2 regions of the Amycolatopsis sp. NPDC051903 genome follow, and region 2 is predicted to be linked to the other one. Evidence: predicted binding sites of a transcription regulator. Region 2 holds the regulator's gene; the other holds the start of a gene.

Region 1 (15,132 bases), on a different contig from region 2:
ACGAACTCAGCCCTCGACCGTGATGCCCATGGAGCGGGCGGTGCCGGCGATGATCTTCGCGGCCTGGTCGATGTCGTGCGCGTTGAGGTCGGTCTCCTTGGTCTTGGCGATCTCGCGGACCTGGTCCCAGGTGACCTTGGCGACCTTGGTCTTGTGCGGCTCGCCGGAGCCCTTCTCCACGCCCGCGGCCTTGAGCAGCAGCTTGGCGGCCGGCGGCGTCTTCAGCTTGAAGTCGAACGACCGGTCTTCGTACACGGAGATCTCGACCGGGACGACGTCCCCGCGCTGCGACTCGGTCGCGGCGTTGTAGGCCTTGCAGAACTCCATGATGTTGACGCCGTGCTGGCCCAGCGCCGGGCCGACCGGCGGGGCCGGGTTGGCCTGGCCCGCCTTGATCTGCAGCTTGATGATCGCCGCAAGCTTCTTCTTCTTGGGTGGCATTACCTTGTGTCCTTCTTGCTGACGTGAGTCCCCCGCACACCTGCCAGTACGCGGGGACTGCCGGTGGGTATTCCCCGACCGGTCAGATCTTGGAGACCTGGTTGAACGAGAGCTCGACCGGAGTTTCCCGGCCGAAGATCGACACCAGGACCTTCAGCTTCTGTCCGTCGACGTTGACCTCGGAGATCGTCGCGGGCAGCGTGGCGAACGGGCCGTCCATGACGGTGACCGACTCGCCGACCTCGAAGTCGACCTCGACCGCGGCGGCACCCGACGGCGCCGACGCCGCGGCGGCCTCGCCCTTGCCGGCCTTCGCCGGGGCTTCCTTCTCGACCTGCGGCGCGAGGAACTTCAGCACCTCGTCCACGGTGAGCGGCGACGGGCGCGAGGTCGCGCCGACGAACCCGGTGACGCCCGGCGTGTTGCGCACCGCGCTCCACGACGCGTCGTTCAGGTCCATCCGCACCAGGATGTAGCCGGGCAGCACCTTGCGCTGCACCTGCTTGCGCTGGCCGTTCTTGATCTCGGTGACCTCTTCGGTCGGCACCTCGATCTGGAAGATGTAGTCCTCGACGTCCAGCGTCTGGGTGCGGGTCTCGAGGTTGGTCTTGACCTTGTTCTCATACCCGGCGTACGAGTGCACGACGTACCACTCGCCCGGCGCGGCCATCAGGTCGGCGCGCAGCGCGGCGACGGGGTCGTCGGACTCGGCGGCGGGTTCGGCCTCGGCGAGTTCGGCCTCGGCGGGTTCGGCCTCGGCGAGTTCGGACTCGACGGGCGCGGCTTCCTCGGCCGCTTCGGGCTCGTCGCTGCCGGTTTCACCGCTGTCTTCGGCGGCTGCGTCGACCTCTTCGCCGGCGTCGGGCACCTCGACGGGCTCGAGGTGGGCGGAGTCCTCGTCGCCGAGTGCCTCGTGCACCTGCTCGTCGGAAAGCTCGGTCAGGTCGCGACCGGCTTCTGTGCCGTTGTCGGAGGTCACGTTCCGTCCTCTCAGTTGATCACTTGCCGGGCTCGGGCAGGCCGGCCCGCGCGGCGCACGGTGGCGCGCCTCTTCGGCGTCAGCCGAAGACCAGCCCGATGACCTGCTTGAAGGCCAGGTCGAGGCCGCTCACGAGGGCCACCATGAACACCACGAACACCAGCACGACCGCGGTGTAGGTGACCATCTGCTTGCGGTTGGGCCAGATGACCTTGCGCAGTTCCGCCCAGACCTCGCGGATGAACCGCATGATCCGCGCGAAGACCGACGCCTTCTTCGGCTTCTGGTCCCGCTTCGGGGTCGGCGCACCCTTGGCGTCGGCGGGCTTCGCGACCTTGTCGCCCGCCTTGCCGGACGGCCGCGTGCCGCCCGAACGCGCTTCGGACTTGCCGGACGGGCGGGCGGAAGCGCGGCGCTCGCGCCGAGCCGCGGCGGTCACCGGGCGGGACTCGACCCCGGGCTGCTTGCCCGACTCGTCCTGCCCGTGCTCGCCGCTGGCGTCGCTGTCGCTCACGACCACTCCTCCGCTCCACCAGTTCCCGTACGCAGGGGTGACAGGACTTGAACCTGCAACCTGCGGTTTTGGAGACCGCTGCTCTGCCAATTGAGCTACACCCCTGTGGAACCCGGTTGCCCGGGCTCCGGAGGACGCATTCCATCGTCCCCACCATCCAGCGGGGACGACCGTAGTGCGTTCCGAGTTCCGAAGTCTACGGCAAGCCGGATCGAGCCCCGCAACCGCGCCCCCCTCGATGGTCGGGCGCCGCCGCGGGCACCCCCTCGACGGGCCGGCGGAGCCCACCCGGGACGCGCGCGGCACCAGTGGCCCGGCCGTGCCAGGATGGCCCCGTGCGCCCCTTCGCGATTAATCGGGAAACCGGTTCCGGCTGCGTGCTCGACGCCGATTCCGCCCGGTCCGCGGCCGGTGCGCGGGCACTGGGGAACGCCTTGCCGCACCGGGGAAATCCCCGCGCGTTCCCGCGGATCCCCCTGAGCCACCGCGAGGTCCGGCCCGGCGCACGCGATCTTCGTTGTCACGCAAGGAAAACCGTCTTCGAGGAGGCCCCGTGACCGCGTTGCGACTCGGACTCGCCCTGCCGCAGTACGGCAAGCTCGCCGACCCCACCGCCGTCGCCGGCTTCGCGGCCGCCGCCGAGGAGCTCGGTTACGCGTCGCTGTGGGTCGGCGATCGCGTGCTCACGCCGCTCGAGCCCTCCGACCTGTACCCGGGAGGCGGCACCCCGGAGCAGCCCTACCCGCCGGAGTTCGTCCACTTCGTCGACCCGTTCGTCGCACTGACGGCCGCGGCGAGCGCCACCCGGACCACCCGGCTCGGCACGAGCACGCTGTCCGCACCCGTGTACGCGCCCGTGCTGCTCGCGCGCACGCTCACGTCGCTCGACCTGCTCTCGGGCGGCCGCGTGGACGCCGGGTTCGGCCTCGGCTGGCTGCGGGACGAGTACACCGCCGCCGGCGTGCCGTGGGCCGGCCGCGGTGCGCGCCTCGGCGAGCTGATCGAGGTCTTGCGCACGCTCTGGACCGCCGACCCGGCCGGCCACGACGGCGAGCGCTGGCGGATCCCCGACTCGCACGTCGGCCTGCGGCCGGTGCAGGACCCGCACCCACCCGTGCTGCTGGGCGGGATGTCGGAGCGCGCGCTGCGCCGCGTGGGCGCGGTCGCCGACGGCTGGCTCCCGGCGCTGCTGCCGAGGGAGTACCTGCGCCGGATGTGGTCCGTGATCACCGCGGCCGCGACGGACGCCGGCCGCGACCCGGCTTCGCTGCGGCGCGTGCTGCGGATCAACCCGCGCGAGGGCACGCCCGTCGTGACCGTGACCGATCTCGCGGCGAGCCTCAAGACGGTCGCGGACGAGGGCTACACCGAGGCGTTCGTGGACCTGCACTACGTCGCGAACGACGTGGCGCACGCACTGGACCTGGCCGCGGAACTGCGCACGGCCGTCGACGCTGTCGTCGCCTAGGGCCGCGGGAATTCGTGATCACCCGGATACCCGTCGTCGTGCCGGGTGCGGACCGGTAGAAACGATCAGGTGGCGGGGAAGAAGCGCGGCGGCTGCGGGCTGCTGGTCCTGGTGGTCGTGGTCGCGCTGCTGGGCGTGGGCTACTACAAGGCGAAGCACGGGTCGTCGACCGAGCCGCCGTCGGGCGCGGACACCGGCGGTGGCAGCGGGCGCTACGTCGCGCTCGCGGACTCGTACACGTCCGCGCCGCGGACCGGGCACGCGGCCGGCTCCCCGGCGGGCTGCGACCGCTCGGACAACAACTACCCGCACCTGGTCGCCGCGAAGCTCAAGCCCGCGCAGTTCGCGGACGTCAGCTGCAGCGGCGCCACGACGGCGGATCTCACGGGCTCCCAGTCGACCCACAACGGCACGAACCCGCCGCAGCTGGACGCCGTCGCAGCGGCCACCACGCTGGTGACCCTGGGCATCGGCGGCAACGACGTCGGGTTCATCGCACTGGCGCCCAGCTGCGTCACCTCGCACCGCGACGCCGCGCCGTGCCACGACCGCCTCACCACCGGCGGCCACGACCAGCTCGCCGACCGCATCGACGCCGTGGCGGGCAAGGTCGGCGCCGTCCTCGACCGGATCCACGCGAAGGCGCCCAAGGCCCGCGTCGTGGTCGTGGGCTACCCGACGGTGCTCCCCGACGGCGACGGCTGCTGGCCCGCGCTGCCCGTCGGCTCCGGCGACGTCGCGTACCTGCGCGACGCGCTGAAGCACCTCGACGACGTGCTCCAGGAAAAGGCCAAATCACACAGCGCGGGCTACGCCGACACCGCCGGCCCCAGCAAGGGCCACGACGTCTGCACGGGGTCGGACACGCGCTGGATCGAGGGCCTGGTGCCGACGTCGGCGGCCGCCCCGCTGCACCCCAACGCGCGGGGCGAAGCGGGGATGGCGACCGCCGTCGAGTCGGTCGTGAGCTAGGCCCGCACCAGCGCCTGCGGCTTGCCGAGCACGGTCTTGCCGTCGAACTTGACGACGAGGTCCACGCGGGCGACGCCGTCGTCCGAGATGGCGCCGACCTTGCCGGTCATCGCCACGAGGGCGCCCTCGGCGTCGTCGGGGACGACCACGGGGCGCGTGAAGCGGGCGCTGAAGTCCACCAGGCGGGTGGGGTCGCCGAGCCAGTCGCTGACGATGCGGCCGGCGAGCGCCATGGTGAGCATGCCGTGGGCGATCACGTCGGGCAGGCCGACTTCCTTGGCGAAGCGCTCGTTCCAGTGGATCGGGTTGAAGTCCAGCGCGGCGCCCGCGTAGCGGACCAGCTGCTCGCGCGTGACGCGGACCTCCAGCGGGGGCAGTTCGTCGCCGACGTTCACGCGTCCTCCCCTCGCACCACGAGCTGCGCCCGGGTGGTGCAGACCAGCCTGCCCTCGGCGTCGGTGATCGCCGCGCTGACGTTGATGAAGTCGTTGCCGGCCCGCGCCATGATGTTCTCGATGGTCGCCGAGATCTCCAGCGTGTCGCCCGCGTGCACCGGGCGCTCGTAGCTGAAGCCCTGGTCGCCGTGGACCATGCGCGAGTAGTCGAGCCCGAGTTCCGGGTCGGCGACGATCCGGTTGACCTTGGGCAGGTTCAGGATCGTGAGGAACGTCGGCGGCGCGACGACGTCCGGGTGGCCGGCCGCGCGGGCCGCCTCGGGGTCGCGGTAGATCGGGTTGGGGTCACCGATCGCGTCGGCGAACTCCCGGATCTTCTCCCGGCTCACTTCGTACAAGCTGTCAGGCGGATAGCTCCGCCCGATGAACGACTGGTCCAAAGGCACCCGCAGAGGCTAGCCGACCAGCGCCGCGCCGCCGTCCGCCAGTCGGCCGCTTGCGACACCGGTCACGGACGTCCCGAACCGGCCCTGGACAGCGAAAAGCCGCCCCGGCACAGTGCCGGAGCGGCTTCTCGAAGCTGGGAGAACCGCCTACGTCAGCGGGTCTCTTTGTGAGTCCGGTGCGTACCGCAGTTCGGGCAGAACTTCTTCATCTCCAAGCGGTCCGGGTCGTTGCGCCGGTTCTTCTTGGTGATGTAGTTGCGGTGCTTGCACTCTTCGCACGCCAGCGTGATCTTGGGTCGCACGTCGGTGGCAGCCACAGCGTTTCCTTCTCTCTCAGATCCGGGGGCCAGCCCCGTCGTTACCGCGTAGCGGTGGCCGGACTTGAACCGGCGACACAGCGATTATGAGCCGCTTGCTCTGCCAACTGAGCTACACCGCCATAACCAACGCCCACCCTGCCAGCGCAACCCCGCGTGGGGTCCAGGGGGCGAAGCCCCTTGGCGGGGGTCTGGGGGTTCGACCCCCAGATGGACGCCGCGAAGCGAGCTAGACTTGCGCTTTCCGCAAGCATAGCTCGCCCACTCGCGAGCCCCTTTACGGAATCGAACCGTAGACCTTCTCCTTACCATGGAGACGCTCTGCCGACTGAGCTAAAGGGGCTTGCCTCTCGCGAGGACTTGGAAAGATTAGCAAGTGCCTTCACCCGTGTGTGCAACCGGGGTCGGATTGCTGCAAAACCTCAGGTCAGCAAGGTCAGCACCGTCTCCGAGTGCCGGCCCGGCGAGCGCGCCGTACGGGCCTGCAGCCAGGCCTCCAGGCGGTCCTCGGGCAGGGGCCGCGAGATCAGGTACCCCTGGGCGACGTCACAGCCCATCGCCTCGAGCTGGTCGCGGGCGACGTCCTCCTCGACGCCCTCCGCGACGACCGTGAGGCCCAGCGAGTGCCCCAGCTCGACGATCGAGCGCACCACCGCGAGGTCGCCGAGGTCGGTGCCCATGCCGAGCACGAAGCTCTTGTCGATCTTGACCTGGTCCACCGGCAGCTGGCGCAGGTACGCGAGCGACGAGTAACCCGTGCCGAAGTCGTCGACCGCGAGCACGATGCCGAGCGAGTGCAGTTCCCGCAGGATCGGCAGGGCCTTCTGCGGGTCGGACATCACGCCGGACTCCGTGAGCTCGAACGTCAGCAGTTCGGGCGGCACGTCGTAGCGCTCCAGCTCGCGCTGCACCTTCGCCGGGAAGTCCTCGTCCGCCAGGTTGCGCACGGACAGGTTCACGGCCGCGGAGATGCGCAGGCCCTCGTCGAGCCACTTGCGCACGCGCTTGAGCGAGGCCTCCAGCACGAAGGACGTCAGCACGCCGATCAGGCCGGCCGCCTCGATGGCGGGCACGAACTCGTCGGGGCCGAGGCGGCCGAACTCCGGGTGCACCCAGCGCACGAGCGCCTCGACGCCCTGCACCTGGCGGTTGGGCAGCGTGATCTTCGGCTGGTAGTGGACGGTGACGTGCCCGTCCTCGAGCGACTGGCGGAACTGCGTCACCATCTGGAACCGGCGCAGGAAGATCTGGCCCATGCTCGGCACGTAGCCGCGCACCTCTTCGCCGCCGCGGGTGGCGCGGACGGCGACGTCGGCGCGCTGCAGCAGGCCGTCGACGTCGACCGCGTCGCCGTCTTCGGCCGAGGTGGTGGCGTAGCCGATCATCGCGTTGGCCTCGACCGAGAGCCGGTCGACGGGGTAGGGCGCCGAGAGCTGCGTGCGCAGGTGCTCGGCCGCGGCGTGGGCGTTCTCGGGCGTGCAGCCCACGAGCAGGGCGGCGAAGGACGCGCCCTCCAGCCGGGCGAGCGGCACGTCGGGACCCAGCGCGTCGCGGATGCGGCGGCCGGCGGCGATCACCATCCGGTCGGCCCAGGAGTAGCCCAGTGCGTCGCTGACGGTCGAGAAGACGTCGAGGTCGATGCGCAGCACCACCGCGTTGGCGAAGTCGCGCAGCGGTTCCTTGGCGACCTGCTGGAACCCCGGCCGGTTGAGGTGGCCGGTGAGCGGGTCGTGGTACGCGTCGTGGCGCAGGGTCGCGAGCAGGCGCCGGTTGTCCAGCGACGTCGCGAGGTGGCTGGCCATGGTGCCGAGCAGCTGCACGTCGTACTTGCCGAACCCGCGCCAGCGCGAGAGCCGGTCGTGGGCCTCGACGACCCCCAGCAGCTGGTTCGCGCTGCGCAGCGGCACCACGAGCGCTTCCTGCGCGCCGCGGTTGAGCAGCGCCGCGCGGACGTCGGGATTGGCCTCGGTGATGCGGAAGTGGCGCACGTGCGCGCCGGGCAGGCGCTGCAACGGGTCGTCGGCGCCGGGGTCGACGGGCGGCAGCTCGTCGCCGGCCACCACGACGCGCATGGTGTCCTTCGCCTCCAGGCGCAGCCGCAGCACGACGCGCCCGGCCGCCAGCTGGTCCTTGATCCGCTCGGCGATGGTGGCCCACTCGCGCACGTCGACGCCGCCCACGAGCTCGTCGGCGCGGCTCGCCGGGCGCGCGGCGGCCTGCTGGCCCGAGCGCGCCACCATGAGGCTCACGTCCGACAGCGCCTCCATGTCCCGTTGCTCGCGCAGCAGGTCGGAGTAGGCCCAGTACAGCGCGGTCAGGCCGAGGAACACGGCCAGCACCAACGGCCACGCCTGCGGGGTGTTCGCGATCACGAGGTAGCCCGACAGGCCGACCGACGCGTTCACGAACCCGACCACGAGGATGCGGCCGGTGAGCCGGATCGCGGTGCTCACGCGCATGCGGCGGCGCAGCACGCGCACGGCGGCCAGCGCCAGCAGCGTGCTGACCAGCGGCGCGGTGAGCGTGCCCGCCAGCGCGGCGACCCACGGCATGGTTTCGCCGCCGCCGACGGCCTGCTTCACCAGCCCCGCGACGGCGAACGCGCCGGTGATCTCGAGCAGGAACGCGCCCGCGTTGTAGAGGACGCGCCCGGCCACCTTGCGGGCCAGCAGCGTGCCGATGCCCGCGACCAGGTGCGCGGCCAGCACGACCTCGAAGGGCGCGACGAAGAAACCGATTACCAGCGGAATTTCTGTGAACGAGATCGTCCACGAAATGCCGCTGCGGACGTCGACGTTGATGCCCAGCTGTTCGGCGAGCAGAAACGCGAGCGCAAGCACTGGTCCGATCCACCAGAGCTTCGCCGAACCGTGGAAGGGCAACCACGAACCGACCGCGAAGGCGGTGATCAGGCCGAGACCGAGGACTGCGAAGGTGTAGACCCGAAACCTGCGTTCGTCCGTGCGGGCCTCGGTGAAGGTCCCGGAAACGGCGGCGCCCCCCTTGCCCTGTTTCGCCCCTGGGGCGGCATCAGGCCTGCCGTTGCTGTCCGGCATCCGACCTTCCTTCCCGGCTGCCCACCGGTCGCGCTCGTCCGTGACGTCAGGTGTGGACAAGGGCCATACCGTACCCCGGAGGGCGTACCCGTGTCCCTTTCGAGACAGTAGGAGATCACCCCAGGGTTAACAATGGGCTTGTGGCGCTGACCTGCGTGGACCAAGGAGTGAAACTCCCCGTTCGTGCCTGATCCGGCGCTGTGGGGTGTGTCCAGGGGTTCGGCTGGGTAATGCGGGGCGACAATGAAGTACATGCACAACGACGTGACAGCCACCGGGCACGCGGCGCGGATCGCCACGGTGGACGCGCTGCTTCCCGCGCCACTCCCCTTCGAGGTCCACGGGGACACCGTCCTCCTGTCGGCGCAGGTCGGGGACACGACGGCCGCCGGACTGGCCACCAGCACCGAGCTGGGCCCGGACAGCCCCCAGTCGATCTGGCGAGCGCTGGCCGAGCACAGGCTGGAAGTCCAGCTCGCCGGCCCCGACCCCGCCGCCGGCCTGGGCGCGTTGCTCACTCGATGGGATGAACACCTGGCGACCATCGCCCGGCCGGGGGATCTCGAGTGCGCCGCGGTGCTCTCGCGCCCGAGCCGCGACACCGCCGGCACCACCGAACTGCTCCGCCACGGCTTCGCGCCCGTCGGCGTGATCGCCGTCCGCCCGGCCCAGCGCATGGCCGCACCCGGCCCTGCGACGACCCCGGGCGTCTGCATCCGCCACGCGACGCCGGACGACCTCGGCACCGCCATGCGCCTCATGCTGGAACTGCAGCGCTACGACTCGCAGTTCGGCAAGGTGACCGTGCGCCCGGGCATCGAGGAGCTCGTGAGCAAGGAGCTGCAGCGCCAGCTCGAACGCCCGGAGTCCCAGGTGTGGATCGCGGAGCTGTACGGCAAGGCGCTCGGCATGGTCGTGCTGCAGATGCCCGACGAAACGACGTGGATCAAGCACCGCGTGGCCGCCGAGCGCATCGGCTACCTGTCGTCGCTGGCCGTCGCCGAGGCCGCCCGCTCGGCCGGTGTCGGCACTGCCCTGGCCGCCCACGCGCACCAGGTCTTCGACGAGGCCGGCGCCGACGTCGTGCTGCTGCACACCGCGGTGCCCAACCCGCGGTCGACGCCGTTCTGGTACGCGCAGGGCTACCGGCCACTGTGGACCGGCTGGCAGCGACGGCCTGCGGTGCGGTGAGGTTTCCGCTCGGCGGGGCGCTGAGTTTCCGGCTGGCCTGGGGTTGAGTTTCCGGCTGGCCCGGGGTTGAGTCCGGCTGGCCCGGGGTTGATTTTCCCGCCTGGCTGGGCGCCGAGTTTCCCGGCGGCGATGCGCTGAGCTCTGCCCGGTGGTGCGCTGAGCTTCGGCCGGCGATGCGCTGAGATTTCCGCCCGGCCGGGGGCTGAGTTCTGCCCAGCGATGCGCTGAGACTCCCCGGCCGGCGGTGCCCCGAGTTCTCCGCCCGGCCTGGCACTGAGTTTCCGGCCGGCGCTGCGCCGAGATTCCCGCCCGGCCAAACGCTGAGTTCCGCCGGGATCGGTCGGCGTGTGTGCCGGCGGGTGCGCCGCGAGGTGGAGTAGTCCACAACACAGCCCAGTTGTGGATAACCAGCCCATGACCAGCGCATTTCGGCGGTTTTGTCGGTGGTGGCCGATAGAATGGACATGGGGACGCCCCCCTCGGGAGGGCGGGGGCTGTCCTCGGGAGGGCGGGGGCTGTCCTCAGGAGGGCCGGGCTGTGTCCCGCCCGTCTGCCCCACCAGTCTGCCCCGCCCGTCTACCCCGAGCGCAGCCTCGGTGTTCCTCCAAGGCGCCCGCCAGGCGTCCCAGCCGCGTTCGTTTGCGGCCGGCACTGAGTTCTCCGTCTCCGCGGATCGCGCCGGCGGGTGTGCTCGCTAGGCTGGGCCACCGACGACGAGGGGAGACCCGACGTGAGCGATCAGCCGGCGTCCGCGCCGAAGGCGCCCGAAGGCGTCGACACCGAGAAACCCTCGGCGGCGCGGATCTACGACTGGTACCTCGGCGGCACCCAGAACTGGGCCGTCGACCGCGAATTCGGCCGGCGCGTCGAGCAGCAGTGGCCCCTGGTGCGGCCGGGCGCGAAGCAGAACCGCGAGTTCATGAACCGCGCGGTGCGCGGCGCGCTGGCCGCGGGAATCCGGCAGTTCGTGGACCTCGGCTCGGGCGTGCCGACGGCGGGCAACGTCCACGAGGTCATCGAGGCCGAGCTCGATGACGAAGACCGCGCGACCGTCCTGTACGTGGACTACGAGCCCGTGGCCGTGGCCCACGCGACGCTGATCCTCGAAGAGGGCGCGGCCACCGACTGGGCCGGCATCCTGCAGGCGGACCTGCGGGACCCGAGGTCCGTGCTGCGCGCGCCGACCACGCGCGAGTACATCGACTTCAGCCGCCCCGTGTGCCTGCTGATGATGGCCGTGCTGCACTTCGTCGGCCCGGACGACGATCCGGAAGGTCTGGTCAAGGCGTACCGCGACTCGCTCGCGCCCGGCAGCTGGCTCGCGATCTCGCAGATGAGCGAGGGCGACGGCAGCGGCCCCGCGCTCGAGGGCCTGCGCTGGTTCGTGGAGCAGTACCGCAAGACGAGCAACCCCGTCTGGATGCGCGACCGCGACGAGATCGTGCCGTTCTTCGGTGGCTGGCCGCTGCTCGAACCCGGCATCGTGCACCTGCCCGACTGGCGGCCCCAGCGCGAGCTCAACGCCGTTGAGGCCGAGGCCCGGCCGTTCGCGTGGTGCGGCGTCGCTCAGAAGCCGTCCGAGTGAGCGCGCCGGAAGCGCCCGCGGGCGTGGACGTCGAGAAGCCGTCCGCGGCGCGCGTCTACGACTGGTACTTGGGCGGCGATCAGAACTGGGCCGTCGACCGCGAATTCGGCCGGCGCGTGGAGAAGGTGTGGCCGCTGATCCGGCCGATCTCGCGACAGAACCGCGCGTTCATGAACCGCGTGGTGCACGCGGCGCTCGACGCGGGAATTCGGCAGTTCGTGGACCTCGGCTCGGGCGTGCCGACGGCGGGCAACGTGCACGAGATCGTGCGCGAGCGGCTGCCGGAGGACGAACGCGCGACCGTCGTGTACGTGGACTACGAGCCGGTGGCGGCCGCGCATTCGCGCCTGATCCTCGAACGCGAAGGCGCCGACGAGTGGGCGGGCCTGGTGCAGCGCGACATCCGGGACCCGAAGGCGCTCTTCGCCGACGAGACGACGCAGCGGCTCGTCGACTGGTCCGAACCCGTGTGCCTGCTGATGATCACCGTGCTGCACTTCATCGGGCCGGACGACGACCCCGACGGGCTCATGGCGACCTACCGCTCGAAACTCGCTCCGGGTTCGTGGCTCGCCGTGACGCACGGCACGTGCCGCGACGACGCGCCGCCGGAACGCGCGGCCGAGGTGAAGGCGTTCATCGAGGCGTACAAGGACACGAGCAACCCCGCGTACCTGCGCTCGGACGCGGAGATCCTGCCGTGGTTCGGCGGCTGGCCCCTGCTGGAACCGGGGATGTCGGCGCTGCCGGACTGGCGGCCGGAGCAGCCGGTGTCGGTGCTGGAGGCCGAGACGCGGCCGTTCGCGTGGTGCGCGGTGGCCGAGCGGCCCTGACGTGGCGCGCGCCTCAGCGCGGAGCCCGTTTCCCAGGTCGGCGGCACGTCCGCTGCCAGCGAACACTCCCCGGGAAACAAACCCGCCCCGGAGATAGTTGAGCACAGCAGACTCAACTATCCGAGGAGTGCACATGTCTGATCCCCGCCTCCTGCCCGTGCTCCCGCTCGATGACGACGTCGTGCTGCCGGGCATGGTGGTCCCGCTCGACTTCACCGATGTCGAGATCCGGGGCGCGGTGGAGTCCGCCCAGGCCAAGACGCCCGCGACGGCGTCGTTCCCCGGCATCCGCTCCGGCGCGGCCACCAAGGCCGAAGTGCTGATCGTCCCCCGGGTCCACGGCGAGTACGCCGAACTCGGCACGGTAGCGACCGTCGAGCGCATCGGCCGGGTTCCCGGCGGCAAGGCCGCCGTGCTCCTGCGCGGCACCGGCCGCGCCGTGGTGGGCCGCATCGCGGACGGTCCCGGCGCCGCGCGCTGGGTCCACGCCGACGAGGCAACCGAATTCACCGACGACCGCTCCGCGCAGCTCGCGACGGAGTACAAAGCCGTGGTCATCTCGCTGCTCCAGCAGCGCGGTGGCTGGCAGATGATCGACGCCGTCCAGCAGGTCGAGGACCCCTCAGCGGTGGCCGACCTGTCCGGCAACGCGCCGTACCTCAAGACCGAGCAGAAGATCGAGCTGCTGACCACGCTCGACGTGAGCGCGCGGCTCGAGAAGGCCATGGAGTGGAGCAAGGAGTACCTCGCCGAGCTCGAGGTGACCGACACCATCCGCAAGGACGTCCAGGAGGGCATGGACAAGCAGCAGAAGGAATTCCTGCTGCGCCGCCAGCTCGAGGCGATCCGCAAGGAGCTCGGTGAGCTCGACGGTAGTGACTCCGACGACGACTACCGCGCCCGCGTCGAAGCCGCCGAACTGCCCGACAACGTGAAGAAGGCCGCGCTGGCCGAGGTCGACAAGCTGGAGCGCACCTCCGAGCAGTCGCCCGAGGGCGGCTGGATCCGGACCTGGCTCGACACGGTGCTGGAGCTGCCGTGGAACGAGCGGACCGAAGACGTCTACGACATCGCCGCCGCGCGCGCCGTGCTCGACGCGGACCACGCGGGCCTCGACGACGTCAAGGAGCGGATCATCGAGTACCTGGCCGTGCGCAAGCGTCGCGCGGAGTCGGGTCTCGGCCCGATCGGCGGCCGTCGTTCGGGTGCGGTGCTGGCGCTCGCCGGTCCTCCCGGGGTCGGCAAGACGTCGCTCGGCGAGTCGGTCGCGAAGGCGATGGGCCGCAAGTTCGTCCGCGTCGCCCTCGGTGGCGTCCGGGACGAGGCGGAGATCCGCGGGCACCGGCGCACGTACGTCGGCGCGCTGCCGGGCCGCGTCGTACGGGCCATCAAGGAGGCCGGTTCGATGAACCCGGTCGTGCTGCTCGACGAGATCGACAAGGTCGGCGCCGACTACCGCGGCGACCCGACGGCCGCCCTGCTGGAGGTGCTGGACCCGGAGCAGAACCACACGTTCCGCGACCACTACCTCGAGGTGGAGCTGGACCTGTCCGACGTCGTGTTCCTCGCGACGGCCAACGCGCTGGAGACCATCCCCGGCCCGCTGCTCGACCGCATGGAGCTCGTCACGCTCGACGGGTACACCGAGCACGAGAAGGTGACGATCGCCCGTGACCACCTGCTCCCGCGCGAGCTGGAGCGCGCCGGCCTCGCGTCCGGCGACGTGGTGATCGCCGACGAGGCGTTCAGCCGGATCGCCGCCGAGTACACCCGCGAGGCGGGCGTGCGCGACGCGAACCGCACGATCGCCAAGCTGCTGCGGAAGATCGCGACGAAGGTGGCGCTGGACGAGGTTTCGCTGCCCGTTTCCCTGGGTGCCGACGACCTGGAGAAGTACCTGGGCCGCCCGCGGCACGTGCCGGAGTCGTCGCTGCCGACCTCGACCCAGCGCACGTCGATCCCCGGCGTGGCAACGGGTCTGGCCGTGACGGGCGCGGGCGGTGACGTCCTGTACATCGAGGCGTCGCTGAACGACCCCGAGAGCGGCTCGACGGGCCTGCAGCTCACCGGCCAGCTCGGTGACGTGATGAAGGAGTCCGTGCAGATCGCGCTGTCCTACCTGCGTTCGCACGGCGCGGAGCTCGAGCTGCCCGTCAGCGATCTGAAGGACCGCGGCATCCACGTCCACGTCCCCGCGGGCGCGGTGCCGAAGGACGGCCCTTCGGCCGGCGTCACCATGACGACGGCTCTCGCCTCGCTGCTCTCGGGCCGCGTGGTGCGGGCGGACGTCGCGATGACCGGCGAGGTGTCCCTGACCGGCCGCGTGCTGCCGATCGGTGGCGTGAAGCAGAAGCTGCTGGCGGCGCACCGGGCCGGGATGAAGACCGTGATCATCCCGCAGCGCAACGAGCCGGACCTGGACGACGTGCCGGCGGAGGTGTTGTCGCAGCTGGATGTGCACGCCGTGGCGAACGTCCGTGAGGTTCTGGAGCTGGCTTTGACGCCTGCTTCTTCGGAGGTTCCCGCCGCCGCTTGAGTCGGTTGTGGATAGTCGAAAGGCCCCCGTTTCCCTTGGGAGACGGGGGCCTTTCAGTTCTCGAAAGCCTCCACCACGACCTCCCCTGCGGCGAAGTAGGCCGCGCGCCGCTCGATGTCGGCCAGCTGCGCCGCGGCGCGCGAACACGGAAACCCGAACCGCTCCCGCACCCGCTCCGACGCGACCGTCAACGCCACCCGGCTGCGCGCGACGAACTCTGCGACCGCGTACCCCTCCCCCGCGACGACGTGCTCCTCGACCACAGTGGACGGTGAGTAGCACCGCTGCACCGAGGCATCCGGCCACCGCACTCGGAACACGACTTCGGGCATGGTGCCTCCTCGCTGCTCGCGCTGTGCGCCTGAGTGGACACCACGCGCGTTTCCCGGACGTTGCGCG
Region 2 (15,132 bases):
TCGCGCGGCGGAGGTTGGGACCGGCACCGCACGGCGGCTTCGTGGCCGCTGTTCGGGCACGCGGTGGTTTCCCGGCTGGGGTCCGGGCCGGTGCCGGGCTAGAGTTCCGGGGCATGGAGGTCACGATCCCCACCCCGGACGGCGACATCACCGGCTACCTGGCAGTTCCCTCCGGCTCGGGCCCGTTCCCGGCCGTCGTGATCATCCACGACGCAATCGGCCTGTCCGCGGACGCGCGGCGCATCACGGATCGCTTCGCCGACTCGGGCTACCTCGCGCTCAGCCCGGACCTGTACTCGCGCGGCGGCTTCTTCCGCTGCGTGCGCCAGGTCTTCAAGGACGTGTTCGCCCGCCGCGGCCGCGCCTTCGACGACATCGAAGCCTCGCGCGCCCTCCTGGCCGCCCGCGCCGACTGCACCGGCAAGATCGGCGTCGCCGGCTACTGCCTCGGCGGCGGCTTCGCCCTCGTCGCGGCCGCCCGCTCGTTCGACGCGTCCGCCCCGTACTACGGCCAGCTGCCCCGCGACCTCTCCGCCCTCGACGACGCCTGCCCGATCGTCGCCAGCTTCGGCCGCCGCGACCCGTCCCTGCGCGGCGCCGCCGCCAAACTCGACGCGGCCCTCACCGAGCGCAACATCCCGCACGACGTCAAGGAATACCCCCACGCCGGCCACAGCTTCGCCAACAAGATAGGCCCGGCCCCGGTCAACACCGTCCTGCGCGTCCTGGGCGTCGGCTACCACGAAGACTCCGATCTGGACGCGTGGCAACGCGTGATGTCCTTCTTCGGCGAGCACCTCAAGTAGCCGCCACCCGCGCCGGCTGCGACGGGACCGCTCGCGCTTCTCGCGGCGGCACGAATGGTCCAGTCGCGCACGCGCACGAACAGTCCACTCGCGCCATGGGCGCGAAAGGTCCAGCTGTGCGCACCCGCGGCATGAGCGGTCCACTCGCAGGCAACACGAAAGGCCCTCAGCCACCTTCGGCGGCACGAACGGCCCACTCACGCCACACCCCCAGCGCGAAAGGTCCAGTCACGCCTCGCCGCCGGCACCAACGGTCCACTCGCGGACAGCACGAAAGGTCCGGCCGGGCGCACCCGCGAGCATGAGCGGTCCACTCGCAGACAGCACGAAAGGTCCAGTCGTGCGGGGAGTGGCGCCACCGGTCCAGTCGCGCGGAAGCAGCGGGCCGGCACGCGCCCGGAGGCCCTGGCGAAGCAAGGTCCCGAACGCGAAACAGCCCCTCCACCACCGGAAAACCGGCAGCGAAGGGGCTGTCTGCTCAAGCCCGAAAGCCCAAACCTCAGCGGCGCTTCGGCTTCCACACCACCAAGGACGTCTGCTGCCGCGTCGGGACGAGGTCCTTGCGGTACGAGGCGTGGACCGCGGCGGCGGCCTGCTCGGCGGCGGCGTAGGCGGCCGCGAGCTCTTCGGTGAGTTCGTGCACCCGGGAGCGCAGTGCGTCGACCTGGTTTTCCAGTTCGATGATGCGCTTGACGCCCGCCAGGTTGACACCGGCTTCCTGCGAGAGGCGCTGGACTTCCCGCAGCAGCGCGATGTCGCGCATCGAATAGCGGCGGCCGCCGCCGGAGGTGCGGCCCGGGGAGACCAGGCCCTGGCGGTCGTAGGAGCGCAGGGTTTGGGCGTGCAGACCGGACAGCTGGGCCGCCACGGAGATCACGAACACGGGGGTGTCCTCGTCCGCGCCGTGCGGGAGTCCCGGGGTTCCGCCGAACATCACCCTCACCTGCCTTCGAGCAACTCGGTGATGTCGGGCCGCGGGTCGTTGCCCTTCATCGCCTCGGCGTAGGCCTCGAGGGCCGTTCGCGCCTTGTCGTCCAGTTTCGCGGGCACCGCGGCCTGCAGGGTCACCAACAGGTCACCCTGCGAACCGTCCCGCTTCTGAATGCCCTTTCCGCGCACGCGCAACACTCGGCCACTCGCGGTACCCGCCGGCACCTTGAGTGACACCTTCCCCTCGAGCGTCGGCACCGTGACGGTGGTGCCGAGCGCCAGCTCGGTGAAGTCCACCGGCACCGTCAGGGTCAGGTCGAGGTCCTTGCGGCCGAACAGCTTGTGCGGCGCCACGTGCACGCGGACGTACAGATCGCCGGCCTGCGCGCCACCCCGGCCCGGTTCGCCCTGGCCGGCGAGGCGGATCCGCTGGTCGTCGTCGACGCCCGGCGGGATGCGCACCGTCAGCGTGCGGGTGCGGGTGCTGATGCCCTCGCCACCACACTCCGGGCACGGGTCGTCGATGATCTGGCCGCGGCCGCGGCAGTCGCGGCACGGCTCGGAGAACGCGAACGCACCCTGGCTACGGCTCACCAGACCCGAACCCCCACACGTCGGACACGTGCGGGGCGACGTGCCCGGCTTCGCACCGTTGCCGCCGCAGGTCTGGCACGTCGCGGGGCTCGACAGCCGCAGCGGCAGGGTCGCGCCTTTGACCGCCTCGACGAAGTCGATCCGCACGTCGGTCTCGACGTCGGCGCCGCGCTGCGGCCGGTTGGCCGTCGCGGCGCCGCCGCGGGCCGAACGGCCGAAGATGCCGCCCAGGATGTCGCCGAGCCCGCCGAAACCGCCCTGCTGGGCACCGGCCTGGCCGAAGATGTCGTTCATGTCGAAGCCGCCCGCGCCGGCGCCGCCGGGGAAGCCCCCGAAGCCGCCCGCACCGGCGCCGAACAGGCGCTGGGCCTCGTCGTACTCCTTGCGCTTGCCCGGGTCGGACAGCACCCCGTAGGCCTCGGACACGGCCTTGAACTTGTTCTCGGCCGTGACGTTGCCGGCGTTGGCGTCCGGGTGGTTTTCCTTGGCGAGCTTGCGGTACGCCTTCTTGATCTCATCCGCGGTGGCGTCGGAGGAGACACCCAGCTCTTTGTAGAAGTCCTTGCCCATCCACTCCCGAGCACTCATCGGGTGCCTCCTCCTTTCGCTCCGAAACGGTTGTTACTGCTGGTTCGGCTCATCGATCGACCCGTCCAGCGGCAGCTCGCCGCCGACGGGCGGGTCGACCGGTACCGCGGCCGGCTCGTGGTCGGTGACCCCGACCAGCGCCGCCCGCAGGACCCGGTCCCCGAAGCGGTAACCGCGGCGCATGACCACGGTGACCGTCGGGCCCGTCACGTCCGGCGAGGTGTTGTGCTGCACAGCCTCGTGCACACTCGGGTCGAAGGCCTCGCCCTCGACGCCGAACGACTCGAGCCCGGCTCGCTGCAAGCCGCTCACCAGCTTGTCGCCGACCGATTTGAACGCACCGGTGAGATCACCGTGCTGCTCCGCCCGCTCGAGGTCGTCGAGCAGGGGCAGCAGGTCGCCGACCACCGACGCCTTCGCGCTCAGGACCACGGCCTCGCGGTCGCGGTCCACGCGCTTGCGGTAGTTGGCGTACTCCGCCTGCAACCGCTGCAGGTCGGCCGTGCGCTCGGCCAGCTGCTTCTCGACGTCCGACGCGACCGAAACCGAGTCGTCCACCGAGTCGCCGAGCGAGGGGCCCGCGTGGTGCGCGGGCGCCTCGTCGGCGGGAACTTCACTTTCCGGGGCAGGGGGACGGACCTCACCGGTCTGCGGGTCGAGCCGCCGCCGGTCACGCACGACCACCGGTTCCTCGGGGCCCCGGCCCTCGGCTTCCTGGTGTCGTGGGGTCACTTCTTCTCGTCCTCTTCCACGATCTCGGCGTCGACGACGTCATCGGCCTTGTCCTGGCCCGCACCCGCGGACCCGGCGTCGGCACCCGGAGCACCGTCACCGGCGGCGGCGCCGCCCTGGTTCGCGTACAGCGCGCTGCCCAGCTCCTGCGAAGCCGTGTTCAGCTTCTCGATGGACTCGCGGATCTTGGCCGAGTCGGTGCCCTTGAGCGCCTCGTTGGCCTCCTCGATCGCGGTCTTCACCTTGCCCTTGAGGTCCTCGGGGAGCTTGTCGTCGTTGTCCTTGACGAACTTCTCCGTCTGGTAGACCAGCGTCTCCGCCTGGTTGCGGGTTTCCGCTTCCTCGCGGCGCTTCTTGTCCTCCTCGGCGTGGGCCTCGGCGTCCTTGACCATGCGGTCGATGTCGTCCTTCGGCAGCGCGGAGCCACCGGTGATCGTCATCGACTGCTCCTTGTTCGTGCCCAGGTCCTTCGCGGTCACGTGCACGATGCCGTTGGCGTCGATGTCGAAGGTGACCTCGATCTGCGGCACGCCACGCGGGGCCGGCGGGAGACCGGTCAGCTCGAACATGCCGAGCTTCTTGTTGTGGGCCGCGATCTCGCGCTCACCCTGGAACACCTGGATCTGCACCGACGGCTGGTTGTCGTCCGCGGTGGAGAAGATCTCCGAACGCTTGGTCGGGATCGTGGTGTTGCGCTCGATGAGCTTGGTGAACACGCCACCCTTGGTCTCGATGCCGAGCGACAGCGGCGTGACGTCCAGCAGCAGGACGTCCTTGACCTCGCCCTTCAGGACACCGGCCTGCAGCGCCGCGCCGACCGCGACGACCTCGTCCGGGTTCACGCCCTTGTTCGGCTCGCGGCCACCGGTCAGCTCCTTGACCAGCTCGGCCACCGCCGGCATGCGGGTGGAACCACCCACGAGCACGACGTGGTCGATGTCGCCGACGGAGATGCCGGCGTCGCGGATCACGTTGTTGAACGGAGCCTTGGTGCGGTCGAGCAGGTCCGAGGTGATCTTCTGGAACTCGGCGCGCGAGAGCGTCTCGTCGAGGAACAGCGGGTTCTTGTCCGCGTCGACGGTGATGTAGGGCAGGTTGATGCCGGCGGAGTTGGAGCTCGACAGCTCGATCTTCGCCTTCTCGGCGGCCTCACGGATGCGCTGGAGCGCCATCTTGTCCTTGGTGAGGTCGATGCCGTTGGCGGCCTTGAACTTGTCGACCAGCCACTTGACGATGCGCTCGTCCCAGTCGTCACCACCGAGGTGGTTGTCACCGGACGTCGCACGCACCTCGACGACACCCTCGCCGATCTCGAGCAGCGACACGTCGAACGTGCCGCCACCGAGGTCGAAGACCAGGATGGTCTGCTCCTTCTCGCCCTTGTCCAGGCCGTACGCCAGCGCGGCGGCGGTCGGCTCGTTGACGATGCGGAGCACGTTCAGGCCGGCGATCTGCCCGGCCTCCTTGGTGGCCTGCCGCTGGGCGTCCTCGAAGTACGCCGGCACGGTGATCACCGCGTCGGTGATGTCCTCGCCCAGGTACGCCTCGGCGTCGCGCTTCAGCTTCATCAGCACGCGCGCGCTGATCTCCTGCGGCGTGTACTTCTTGCCATCGATCTCGTTGTTCCAGTCGGTACCGATGTGCCGCTTCACGGACCGGATCGTGCGGTCGACGTTGGTCACGGCCTGGTTCTTCGCCGACTGACCGGTGAGCACTTCACCGTTCTTGGCGAACGCGACGATGGACGGGGTCGTCCGGGAGCCTTCCGAGTTGGCGATGACCGTCGGCTCGCCGCCCTCAAGGACGGCTACGACCGAGTTGGTCGTGCCGAGGTCGATGCCGACCGCTCGCGCCATGGTGCTTCCTCCTGTGTTGGCAGCTCTACTGCTATGTTCGTGACCTGCACGTTTGAGCTCCGCCTTGAGCGGAGCCCTGGCAAGTTCTATCGGCCTGTCGTGCACCTCGTCAAGCCAGACTTGAGTCGGTTGCACTCAACCTTCGTATCAGCCTAACGACCACGTTCCGGTTCTTGTTCCCGCGGTCACCCGCAGACCGTCCCGCGAGGTGGTGTGAGGCCGCTCACCAGGTATTTCGTCTCCTCGGCCCGCGCGCACGCGGAGTTCAGCAGCCCGTGTGGCCGTCGTCGAGGCGCTTGCGGAGCACCGAGCCGTCGACGTCCGCGGCGAGCCCCCGAGCCCACGCGAGCGGCGTCGCCGGGTCGTGGACGCCACCGACGACGAGGATCGCCGGCTGTGCGGGGCGACGCGGTGCAGGCGCAGTTCGAGTCCCCGAGCTACGGCATGTACCGCGCCATCGGCTGCCAGGACGACCCGTCACCGTTCACGGGCGTCGCCGACCTGCGGGCGCTGGCGGGCGTGGTCCGCGCCGCCGACGCGGTGAGCCGGATCCGTCGCGGGCAGCCGCACCACGGCGAGCCGCGCGGTACCGGCACCCGGGTCGGCGCGGTCGATCGGCACGTCGACGTGGGTGCACTCGGCGGTCGGCTCCTGCGTCGTGGGACCGCGGCGATCAGCTTCACGCCGGCCGCGCGGCGCGGTGGTCGACCTCGCTGCTGACGGCCACCGGCTCGGCCAGCCACCCGGCGTCCGGCGGCACCGCCACCCGCACCACGGCCACGGGTTGCGTCGCCGGTGGCGTGTCGGCGTGGGCGCCGAAGCTCGCGGTCAGCACGAACGCCCCCACCGCTCCGGCCAGGACGGCCGCCAGCACCCGGGTCTCGAACTTGCGCATCAGAAGAATCCCCCGAAAGTCGATCAAGCTGCCGTGACGGTGACGCTGCCGCTCTCGGTGGTCAAATCGAGCGTCTTCGTGTCGGCTCCGCCGGTGTTCTGCGTGTACTGCGGGATGAGCACCGACCGGTGCCCGCTGTCGGTGTCGCCGATCACGCGGTACGACCCGGCGGGCACCCGCACGTCGACGCTGCCGGAATCGGCCTTCACCCTCACGTCGTTGGGGCTCGCCAGCGCCAGTTCGACGCGGCCGCTGTCGGCGGAGATGTCGACCGGCCCGCGCACGCCGTCGGCCGACACGTGCCCGGAGTCGCTGTGCAGCTGCACCGGGCCGACGTCGTGCAGGTCGATCGACCCGCTGTCGAGGCGCAGGTTCACCGGGCCCGTGACGTTCGCGACCTGCGCGTGCCCGGAGTCGGCGGTGACGTCGACGCTGCCGACACCCGCGATGTCCAGCGAGCCGGAATCGGCCTTGCCCGTGACCGGCAGCCCGGCCGGCACGACGATCTCGAAGTCCGCTGTGCAGTTGCGGCCGCAGTCGCCGAGCACGAGCTGGTCGCCGTCCACGCGCCACGCGTCGCCGGGCTCGGAGCGGAAGTTGTAGTGCAGCTTCTGGTGCACGGTGATCGGCCCGGACCCGGTGCGGATCCGGACGTCGCCGGAGTCCGCGTCGAGCTTCACACCACGGATCTGCTGCGCCACCGTCGTGTCACGCTCCACGGCGGACCCCAGCCCCCAGCCGAAGGCGATCGCGACCCCCACGCCGATCAGAACTACGCCACCCAGTGCCAGAAGCGGGCGTGCCATGGTGTCCGTCCCCTCAGTGCCGCTCATCCGTCTCGCCAAACGGTATGAGCGCCACTGCCACGGCGACATCCGGTAAACCCCCCGAAACATCCCTGAGGTGCCGGGCCCCGGGTCAGGGTCATAACCTGTCGTCGAGTGGACTTCCAAGATCAGCTTGGTCAGGAGGATCGATGCCCCAAGCACCCAATCCGTATGATTTCCTGCCGTCCGTCCCGTCGTTCACGCTTCGCAGCAACGACATCGCCGAAGGCGAGACGCTGGCGACCCCGCACCTGTCCGGCATCTTCGGCGCCGGCGGCGAAGACCGTTCGCCGCAGCTCGGGTGGGAGGGTTTCCCCGAGGGCACCCGCAGCTTCGCGGTGACGGTGTACGACCCCGATGCCCCCACCGCGTCCGGGTTCTGGCACTGGGCCGTGTTCAACATCCCGGCCTCGGTCACCGAACTCGCCGCGAACGCCGGTGACGCGAGCGGCTCCGGCCTGCCCGAAGGCGCCGTGACCCTCAAGGGCGACGGTGGCGTGAAGCAGTTCCTCGGCGCCGCCCCGCCGCCCGGGCACGGCCCGCACCGCTACTACTTCGTGGTCCACGCCCTGGACGTCGACTCGCTCGACGTGAGCGGCGACGCGACGCCCGCGTTCCTCGGCTTCACCATGTTCGGCCACACGCTGGCCCGCGCGACCATCACCGCGATCTACGAGAACAAGGGCTGAGGTTTCCCGGATCGGGCCATCGCGGGTTCGCCCGTGATGGCCCGTTTCGTCGCTCGCGCACGGGCGTCCTTTGTGGACGTCCTAGCGCAACGACTCCCGGTTGACCCCGTCGCGTTCGAGGTAGCGGCCCTTCGTGTGCTCGGCGAACCCGAACTGCCGGTACAGCCCGTGGGCGTCGGCCGTGTGCAGCATCCAGCGGAAGCCGCTGCCGGGACCGTTGTCGATCATCTCGCGCACGATCTCCTTGCCCAGCCCGGTACCGCGGGCGTCCTCGACGACGAAGACGTCGCCGAGGTAGGCCGAGGACACGCCGTCGGAGAAGGCCCGGGCGAAGCCGACCTGACGGCCGGTGACGCGTTCGTACGCGCCGACCACGCGCCACGACCCGGCGACCGCCGCCTCGACCTGTTCACGCGTGCGCCAGCGGCCCCAGTAGGCCTCGGTGGACAGGAACTTCCACAGCACGTCGAAGTCCAGCCGGCCGGGGTCGTCGTCGAGTTCGTAGTCGCCTGCGATCCGCATGTCCCGCAAGCTAGCCGAACTCGCGGACGCGCCGCACCGGAGTTACCGATCCGGCCAAAAGCAGGCGGGCCCGCAACCGGACGTAACCGCGGTTGGCGGCCGTTCCCGCCGTGACCGTGGTCGGATTGGTAACCGGCAACACAGTCAGCGCGGCTTGAGCAGGTAGTCCACCACGGGCCGCAGCTCGTCCGCCGACGGCGGTTCGTCGTCGATCAAGCCCTGGATCAGCAGGCCGTCGATGCCGGCGAGGAACACGCGGAACGCGACCTCGTCGTCGTGGCGGACCATGGACGTCAGCACGTCGAGCCAGCGCCGCGCGGCGGGCCGCAGCTCGGGTTTGCGCGCGGCCAGCAGGTACAGCTCGTACTCCGCCATCGTGCGCCCGCGGCGCGGCCCGAGCGCCTCCGCGAGCAGGCCGGCCACCTCCTCGGCGCCGCGGCTGCCGCGCGAGCGGGCGCGGTCGATCATCCAGTACACCTCGGTGGCCATGTCGCGCGCGCACGAGATGAGCGTGGCCACGAGCAGGTCGTCGAGCGAGGCGAAGTGGTAGGTGGTCGACGCCGTGGGCACGTCGGCCTCGGCCGCCACCGTGCGGTGGGTGACGCCGGCGACGCCGTCGCGCTCGATCACCCGCAGGGTGGCCTCGATGATCTCCGCGCGCCGCTTCTCGCCGCGCGCCTTGCGTCCGTCGACCTGGATCTTCACTGGCTGCTCCCGACTTCGATGAGCACCACTCCGCCGATCACGAGCACGAGCCCGCCGGCCATCACGAGGTTGACCGGCTCCTTGAGGAACAGCACCCCGATGATCGCGACGAGCGCGACGCCCACGGCCGCCCACAGCGCGTACGCGACACCGATCGGCAACCCCAGCTTCAGCACCCGCGACAGCGCGAAGAACGCCACGCCGTACCCCACCGCGACCAGCACCGACGGGAGGACTTTGGAGAACCCGTCGGACAGCTTGAGCGAGATGGTGGCGGTCACTTCTGCGCCGATCGCCAAAGCGAGGTACAAGTAAGCAACCATGGACACGAAACTACCTGAACGATCGTCTCACTAGCCAGCGAGGCGTGCACCACATCGGTGGGACTTGGGCCGCGCCAACCGGTTACTCATCAGTACAAAGCGTTACCCTGCTCGGCACAGGGGCCCGTGGCACTCGGCGCGGGCACCGGCACCACCACACCGGACGAAAGGCACCCGACGATGGGCGCTGTACAGCTGACGCTCGGGGGGATCTCCGTCCTCCTGGGCGTCGTCGCCTGGGGAATGTTCATCGCCACCATCGCCCGCTTCGTGCGGGTGATCCGGCTCGGCCAGCCCGACCCGACGCGCAACGGGCCCTTCGTGGCGCGGCTCGGCACGTTGATCAAGGAGTTCGCCGCGCACACGCGCATGGCGAAGTTCCGCCAGGTCGCGCCGTGGCACTGGATGGTGATGTGGGGCTTCCTCATCGGGTCGCTCGCGCTGTTCGAGGCCTACGGTGAGGTGTTCGTGCCGACGTGGGGCTGGCCGGTGCTCGAGGACTGGTCGGTGTGGAGCCTGCTCATGGAGCTGCTCGGCGTCGCCACGATCGTCGGCGGCTTCGGGCTCGTGTTCATCCGCCAGGCCAACCACCCGCGCCGCGCCGACCGCATGTCGCGCTTCGCGGGTTCGAACTTCGCGTGGGCCTACTTCGTCGAGGCCGTGGTGATCATCGAGGGCATCGGCATCATCGGCGTGCGCGCCGCGAAGGCCGCGATGGGGGTGCACGAGACGCCGGTCTGGGCGGCCTTCGTGTCCGACCCGCTCAGCTGGGTCCTGCCTTCGAGCGCGACGCTCGTGTCGGTGTTCGCGTTCATCAAGCTGATGAGCGCCACGGTGTGGCTGATCGTCGTGGCCCGCACGATGACCATGGGCATCGCCTGGCACCGCTTCAGCGCGTTCTTCAACATCTACTTCAAGCGTGAGGACGACGGTGGGGTCGCCCTCGGTGCGCTGAAGCCGATGATGTCGGGTGGCAAGGTGCTCGACCTCGAAGAGGCCGACCCCGACGAGGACACGTTCGGCGTCGGCAAGGTCGAGGACTTCAGCTGGAAGGGCTGGCTCGACTTCTCCACGTGCACCGAGTGCGGCCGGTGCCAGTCGCAGTGTCCCGCGTGGAACACCGGCAAGCCGCTGTCGCCGAAGCTGCTGATCACACAGCTGCGCGACCACGCGTACGCGAAGGCGCCGTACCTGCTCGCGGGCGGCAAACGCGACATGGCGGGCGACGAGGTCGGACTGAACGGCGACAACATGTACGCGGGCATCGACGTGCTGGCGATCGCCGAGTCGGAGCGTCCGCTGATCGGCGACGACGGCGGCGTGATCGACCCGGACGTGCTCTGGTCCTGCACCTCCTGCGGCGCGTGCGTGGAGCAGTGCCCGGTCGACATCGAGCACGTCGACCACATCGTGGACATGCGCCGCTACCAGGTGATGATCGAGTCGTCGTTCCCCACGGAGCTGAACGGCATGTTCAAGAACCTGGAGAACAAGGGCAACCCGTGGGGCCAGAACGCCAAGGACCGTCTCCAGTGGACGGAAGACCTCGACTTCGAGGTCCCGGTGTTCGACGGCGACCTCGGCGACGCTGAGTACCTGTTCTGGGTCGGCTGCGCCGGCGCGTTCGAGGACCGCGCGAAGAAGACCACGCGCGCCGTCGCGGAGCTGCTGCACATCGCGGGCGTGAAGTACACCGTGCTCGGCTCGGAGGAGTCGTGCACCGGTGACCCGGCGCGCCGCGCGGGCAACGAGTTCCTGTTCCAGATGCTGGCGCAGCAGAACGTCGAGGTCCTGAACTCCGTGTTCGAGGGCCGCGAGCGCAGGGCGCGCAAGGTCGTCGTGACGTGCGCCCACTGCTTCAACACGCTCGCCAACGAGTACCCGGAGCTGGGCGGCCAGTTCGACGTCGTGCACCACACGCAGCTGCTCAACCGCCTGGTGCGCGAGAAGTACCTGACGCCCGTCGCGCCGATCGCCGAGGACGTCACCTACCACGACCCGTGTTACCTCGGCCGCCACAACAAGGTGTACGACGCGCCCCGCGAGCTCGTCGGCGCCTCGGGCGCCACGCTGCGCGAGATGCCCCGCCACGGCGATCGCTCCATGTGCTGCGGCGCCGGCGGCGCGCGCATGTGGATGGAGGAGAAGATCGGCAAGCGCATCAACGTGGAGCGCGTGGACGAAGCGCTGGGCACCGCCCCGTCCAAGATCGCCACGGGCTGCCCGTTCTGCCGCGTGATGCTCACCGACGGCGTCACGGCGCGGCAGAGCGACGGGCTGGCCGGCGAGCGGGTGGAGGTCGTCGACGTCGCGCAGCTGCTGCTGACGGCGGTGAAGCGCAAGCCGGAGCCCGCGCTGGTGCCCGCGGGCGCCCCGTCGCTGGCGGGCGAGTCGGACGCGGACCTGACGGCCGAGCCCGACGTGCCGACCGACGAGACGCCGACCGGGACACCGCTGCCGGATGAGGACAAATAGCATTTCGCACTGAGGTGAACGCCTCTTCCCCGATCCTGGCGATCGAGGAAGAGGCGTTTTCTTTTGTCCTCGATCCGAGACCGGCGCTCTTCACCCCGCGTGCTCGTTCATGCGCGGAAAGAGAGCTTGAACTCGTCGAAACCGCAGGCGGGCAACCTATTGCCATACTCGTGGGTAACTGCTCTCGAATTGCGGTAACCGTTTGACACAAAGCGTACGCACGTACCGGAACCCGCACCGAAAACGTTTTCCACCCCATTTTCCGAACCAAAGTCTTGGAATACGTCACATTGACAGCGACAACGGGGAGAACGAGCGTACTCTTCGGATCCTCGTGACCAGCGCCGCTCGCGAGAGCGGAATTCGGCGACCGGAAAGGGGACGCGCAGTGGTGAACGGGCATCGCGCACCGAGCACGACCGGCCACCACGGAACGCCCTTTCCGCAGGCCGCACGAGTAACCGTGGTCCCGGGCCGCCAGGCGGAGCCGGCGTGGCCCACGGAGGCGCCGGAGGAGTTCGCGGGCGAGCCCGTGGCTGGGGACGGCTGGCTCGCCGACCCCTCACCCGTGCCGGGGCCGCGGACGCTGGTGCGGCCGTACGTGCTCACGCGGGGGCGCACGCAGGCGCGGCGCAACCTCGCGATCGAAGCCCTTGTCAAGGCCAACGCGGAGGACCCGCGCTGGAACGCCCCGCACGTGAAGGGCGAGTTCCGGATCGTGCGGTCGCTGTGCCTGTACCCGCGGTCGGTCGCGGAAGTGGCCGCGACGCTGAGCGTGCCGCTGGGTGTCGCCCGGGTCCTGCTCGACGATCTGGCCGAACTCGGCCTCGTGACGATCCACGCGCCGCGGCCCAAGGAAGACGGCCGGCCGGCGGTAGCGCTGATGGAGCGCGTGCTCTCGGGTCTCCAGCGGTTGTGAACCCCGTTCGCGGGCTACTCTTCTGCCCGTGAGCGAGCAAGAAGGAGCGGGCGGCGAGAGCACTCTCACCGTGCTGCTGGCCGGCGGCGTGAACCTGGCGATCGCGATCCTGAAGCTGATCGCCGGCATCATCACCGGATCGGGCGCGATGCTGTCGGAGGCCGCGCACTCGGTGGCCGACACGATCACCGAAGTCCTGCTCCTCACCGCGCTGAAGCGCTCGGAACGCCCGGCCGACCGGATGCACCCGTTCGGCTACGGCAAGGAGCGCTACTTCTGGTCACTGCTCGCGGCCGTCTCGATCTTCGCCTCCGGCGCGATGTTCGCGCTGTACGAGGGTTTCACCACCGTCTTCGGCGAGCCGGAGGAGCAGACCAACCCGGTCGTCGCGTACGGCGTGCTCGCTGTGGCGTTCGTGCTCGAGGGGATCTCGTGGCTGCAGGCGATCCGTCAGGTCCGCAAGGAGTCGAGGGCCGAGCGCCGCTCGTTCTTCGCCTACCTGCGCATGATCGACGACCCCGCGCCGAAGACCGTGCTGTTCGAGGACTCCGCGGCGCTGATCGGTCTGCTGCTCGCGTTCGCCGGCCTCGGGTTGCACCAGCTCACGGGCTCGTCGCTGTGGGACGGGCTCGCGTCGATCCTCATCGGTGTGCTGCTCGCCTGCGTCGCGTACCTGCTGGGCCGGACCAACCGCGGCCTGCTCATCGGCCGCCAGGCCGACCCGCGGATCGTGCGCGGCGTGCGTGACCACCTCAACGCGGCGCCGGAGATCGAGGCCGTGGTGGACCTGCAGACGATGCTCATGGGCACCGACCAGGTCCTGGTGTGCGCTCGCGTCGACTTCGACGATTCACTCGGCGCGGCCGACGTCGAATCCGCCTGCGTGCGCCTGGCCGGCGAGCTGGCGGAGAAGTTCCACGACGTCACCGAGGTGTTCATCGAGCCGGTGCCGCGGACGGACCCGAAGCTGCGGGCGACCGTGCTCGCGCGCTACGGCGACCTGAGCACCCGCCCGATCGAGGGTCGTCAGTAACCGAAGTCCTGCGTCCAGTACCAGCCGCCGGTGTTCACCCCGACACCGAGCTTCGTCAACTGGCAGTTGAGGATGTTCGCGCGGTGGCCACTGGAGTTCATCCACAGCTGCATCACCTGCTTGGCGCTCGTCGCGCCCTTCGCGATGTTCTCGGCGCCCGGTTTGTCGTAGCCGGCGTCGCGGATGCGGTCGTCGAAGTGCTTGCCTTCGGGGGTGTCGTGGGAGAAGTAGTTGCGCGCGGACATGTCGTCGCTGTGGTCCTGCGCGGCCGTGTCGAGGTGGGACTCCTCGTCGACGGGATCGCAGCCGGCCTTCGCGCGCTCCTTGTTGACGAGGTCGACGACCTGTCCGGCCATCGACGGGTTGTTGCCACGCCCTCGCCCGGGCGGATTCGGGGGACCGGGCGGTGCCGGGGGGTTCTGCGCGGGGCGCGCGGGGTCCGGTGAGGTCGTGGCCGCCGGGCCCGGGGCGGCGGGCGGCGGGACGGCCGAAGTCGCGGAGCTGTCGGGGGCGCCTTGCGACGGGGCACCACCCGGCCCGGGGGCGGGGTTCGCGCCGGGGGTGGACGACGTCGGCGGCTTCGCGTAGGGATCCACCGGCGGCACGCCACCCAACGGGTCGGGCCGGTCCGCGGACACGCTACTGAGCGTGGCCGCGCTGGGTCTGTCGTGGAGCCACAAGGTCCCCCCGGCGGCGGAGAAGCCGCCGAGGAGAACACTCAGGGACACCAAAACCACGCGACCACGCGCACCAATGGGGGACACGGGCGTGGAACGTATCACGAACCGATTACGACCGTTACCCCCGAAAGGCGGAGCGCGGTTTTCGATCAAGAACCGGAAATGATCAAGAAACGTCCTCGATCGCGGTGCCCTTGGTCTCGCGGATGAACTTCAGCGCGAACGGGATCGACAGCAGGGCGAAGGCCGCGTAGATCCAGTACGTGGCGCTCAGGTTCCAGTTGCCCATGCTCGGGAAACTCACCGTGACCAGCCAGTTCGCCACCCAGTTCGCGGCCGTGCCGATCGCCAGCGCGGCGCCGCGGATGCGCAGCGGGAACATCTCGCCCAGCAGCACCCACAAGATCACGCCCCACGACAGCGCGAACGAGATCACGAAGACGTTCGCGAACACGAGCGCGACCGGTCCCCACGCGCCGGGGAGACTCAACTCACCGTTCACGGTCTGCGCGTTGCCGAACGCGATCGCCGCGACACCGAGCCCGATCGCCATGCCGA

Evidence for each region. The regulator HspR, encoded in region 2, represses chaperone genes until heat shock. The targets are predictions, from matches to a motif close to ANNTTGAGTNNNNNNNACTCAANNT.
Region 1: a site for HspR is predicted at 12,292-12,316, ahead of lon (endopeptidase La). Genes of this name have one in related genera too.

The regions. Positions count from the first base shown of each region.
Region 1 is NZ_JBITBT010000001.1:388,536-403,667, reverse strand. Features, by position in the region: gene rplK (50S ribosomal protein L11) at 7-441, opposite strand; gene nusG (transcription termination/antitermination protein NusG) at 524-1,420, opposite strand; gene secE (preprotein translocase subunit SecE) at 1,500-1,934, opposite strand; tRNA gene ACIA77_RS02050 (tRNA-Trp) at 1,967-2,039, opposite strand; gene ACIA77_RS02045 (TIGR03619 family F420-dependent LLM class oxidoreductase) at 2,488-3,402, shown strand; gene ACIA77_RS02040 (SGNH/GDSL hydrolase family protein) at 3,472-4,374, shown strand; gene ACIA77_RS02035 (MaoC family dehydratase) at 4,371-4,769, opposite strand; gene ACIA77_RS02030 (MaoC family dehydratase N-terminal domain-containing protein) at 4,766-5,215, opposite strand; gene rpmG (50S ribosomal protein L33) at 5,368-5,532, opposite strand; tRNA gene ACIA77_RS02020 (tRNA-Met) at 5,582-5,654, opposite strand; tRNA gene ACIA77_RS02015 (tRNA-Thr) at 5,803-5,875, opposite strand; gene ACIA77_RS02010 (putative bifunctional diguanylate cyclase/phosphodiesterase) at 5,955-8,588, opposite strand; gene ACIA77_RS02005 (GNAT family N-acetyltransferase) at 8,841-9,779, shown strand; gene ACIA77_RS02000 (SAM-dependent methyltransferase) at 10,510-11,364, shown strand; gene ACIA77_RS01995 (SAM-dependent methyltransferase) at 11,361-12,197, shown strand; gene lon (endopeptidase La) at 12,331-14,733, shown strand; gene ACIA77_RS01985 (MSMEG_0570 family nitrogen starvation response protein) at 14,787-15,065, opposite strand.
Region 2 is NZ_JBITBT010000003.1:525,772-540,903, forward strand. Features, by position in the region: gene ACIA77_RS10075 (dienelactone hydrolase family protein) at 114-806, shown strand; gene ACIA77_RS10080 (heat shock protein transcriptional repressor HspR) at 1,306-1,740, opposite strand; gene dnaJ (molecular chaperone DnaJ) at 1,746-2,918, opposite strand; gene grpE (nucleotide exchange factor GrpE) at 2,952-3,650, opposite strand; gene dnaK (molecular chaperone DnaK) at 3,647-5,506, opposite strand; gene ACIA77_RS10100 (alpha/beta hydrolase) at 5,772-5,987, opposite strand; gene ACIA77_RS10105 (hypothetical protein) at 5,903-6,226, shown strand; gene ACIA77_RS10110 (hypothetical protein) at 6,186-6,401, opposite strand; gene ACIA77_RS10115 (DUF4097 family beta strand repeat-containing protein) at 6,425-7,207, opposite strand; gene ACIA77_RS10120 (YbhB/YbcL family Raf kinase inhibitor-like protein) at 7,378-7,917, shown strand; gene ACIA77_RS10125 (GNAT family N-acetyltransferase) at 7,999-8,439, opposite strand; gene ACIA77_RS10130 (TetR/AcrR family transcriptional regulator) at 8,584-9,144, opposite strand; gene ACIA77_RS10135 (DMT family transporter) at 9,141-9,467, opposite strand; gene ACIA77_RS10140 ((Fe-S)-binding protein) at 9,648-11,942, shown strand; gene ACIA77_RS10145 (DUF742 domain-containing protein) at 12,406-12,861, shown strand; gene ACIA77_RS10150 (cation diffusion facilitator family transporter) at 12,890-13,894, shown strand; gene ACIA77_RS10155 (CAP domain-containing protein) at 13,888-14,532, opposite strand; gene ACIA77_RS10160 (sugar porter family MFS transporter) at 14,741-15,132, opposite strand, start outside.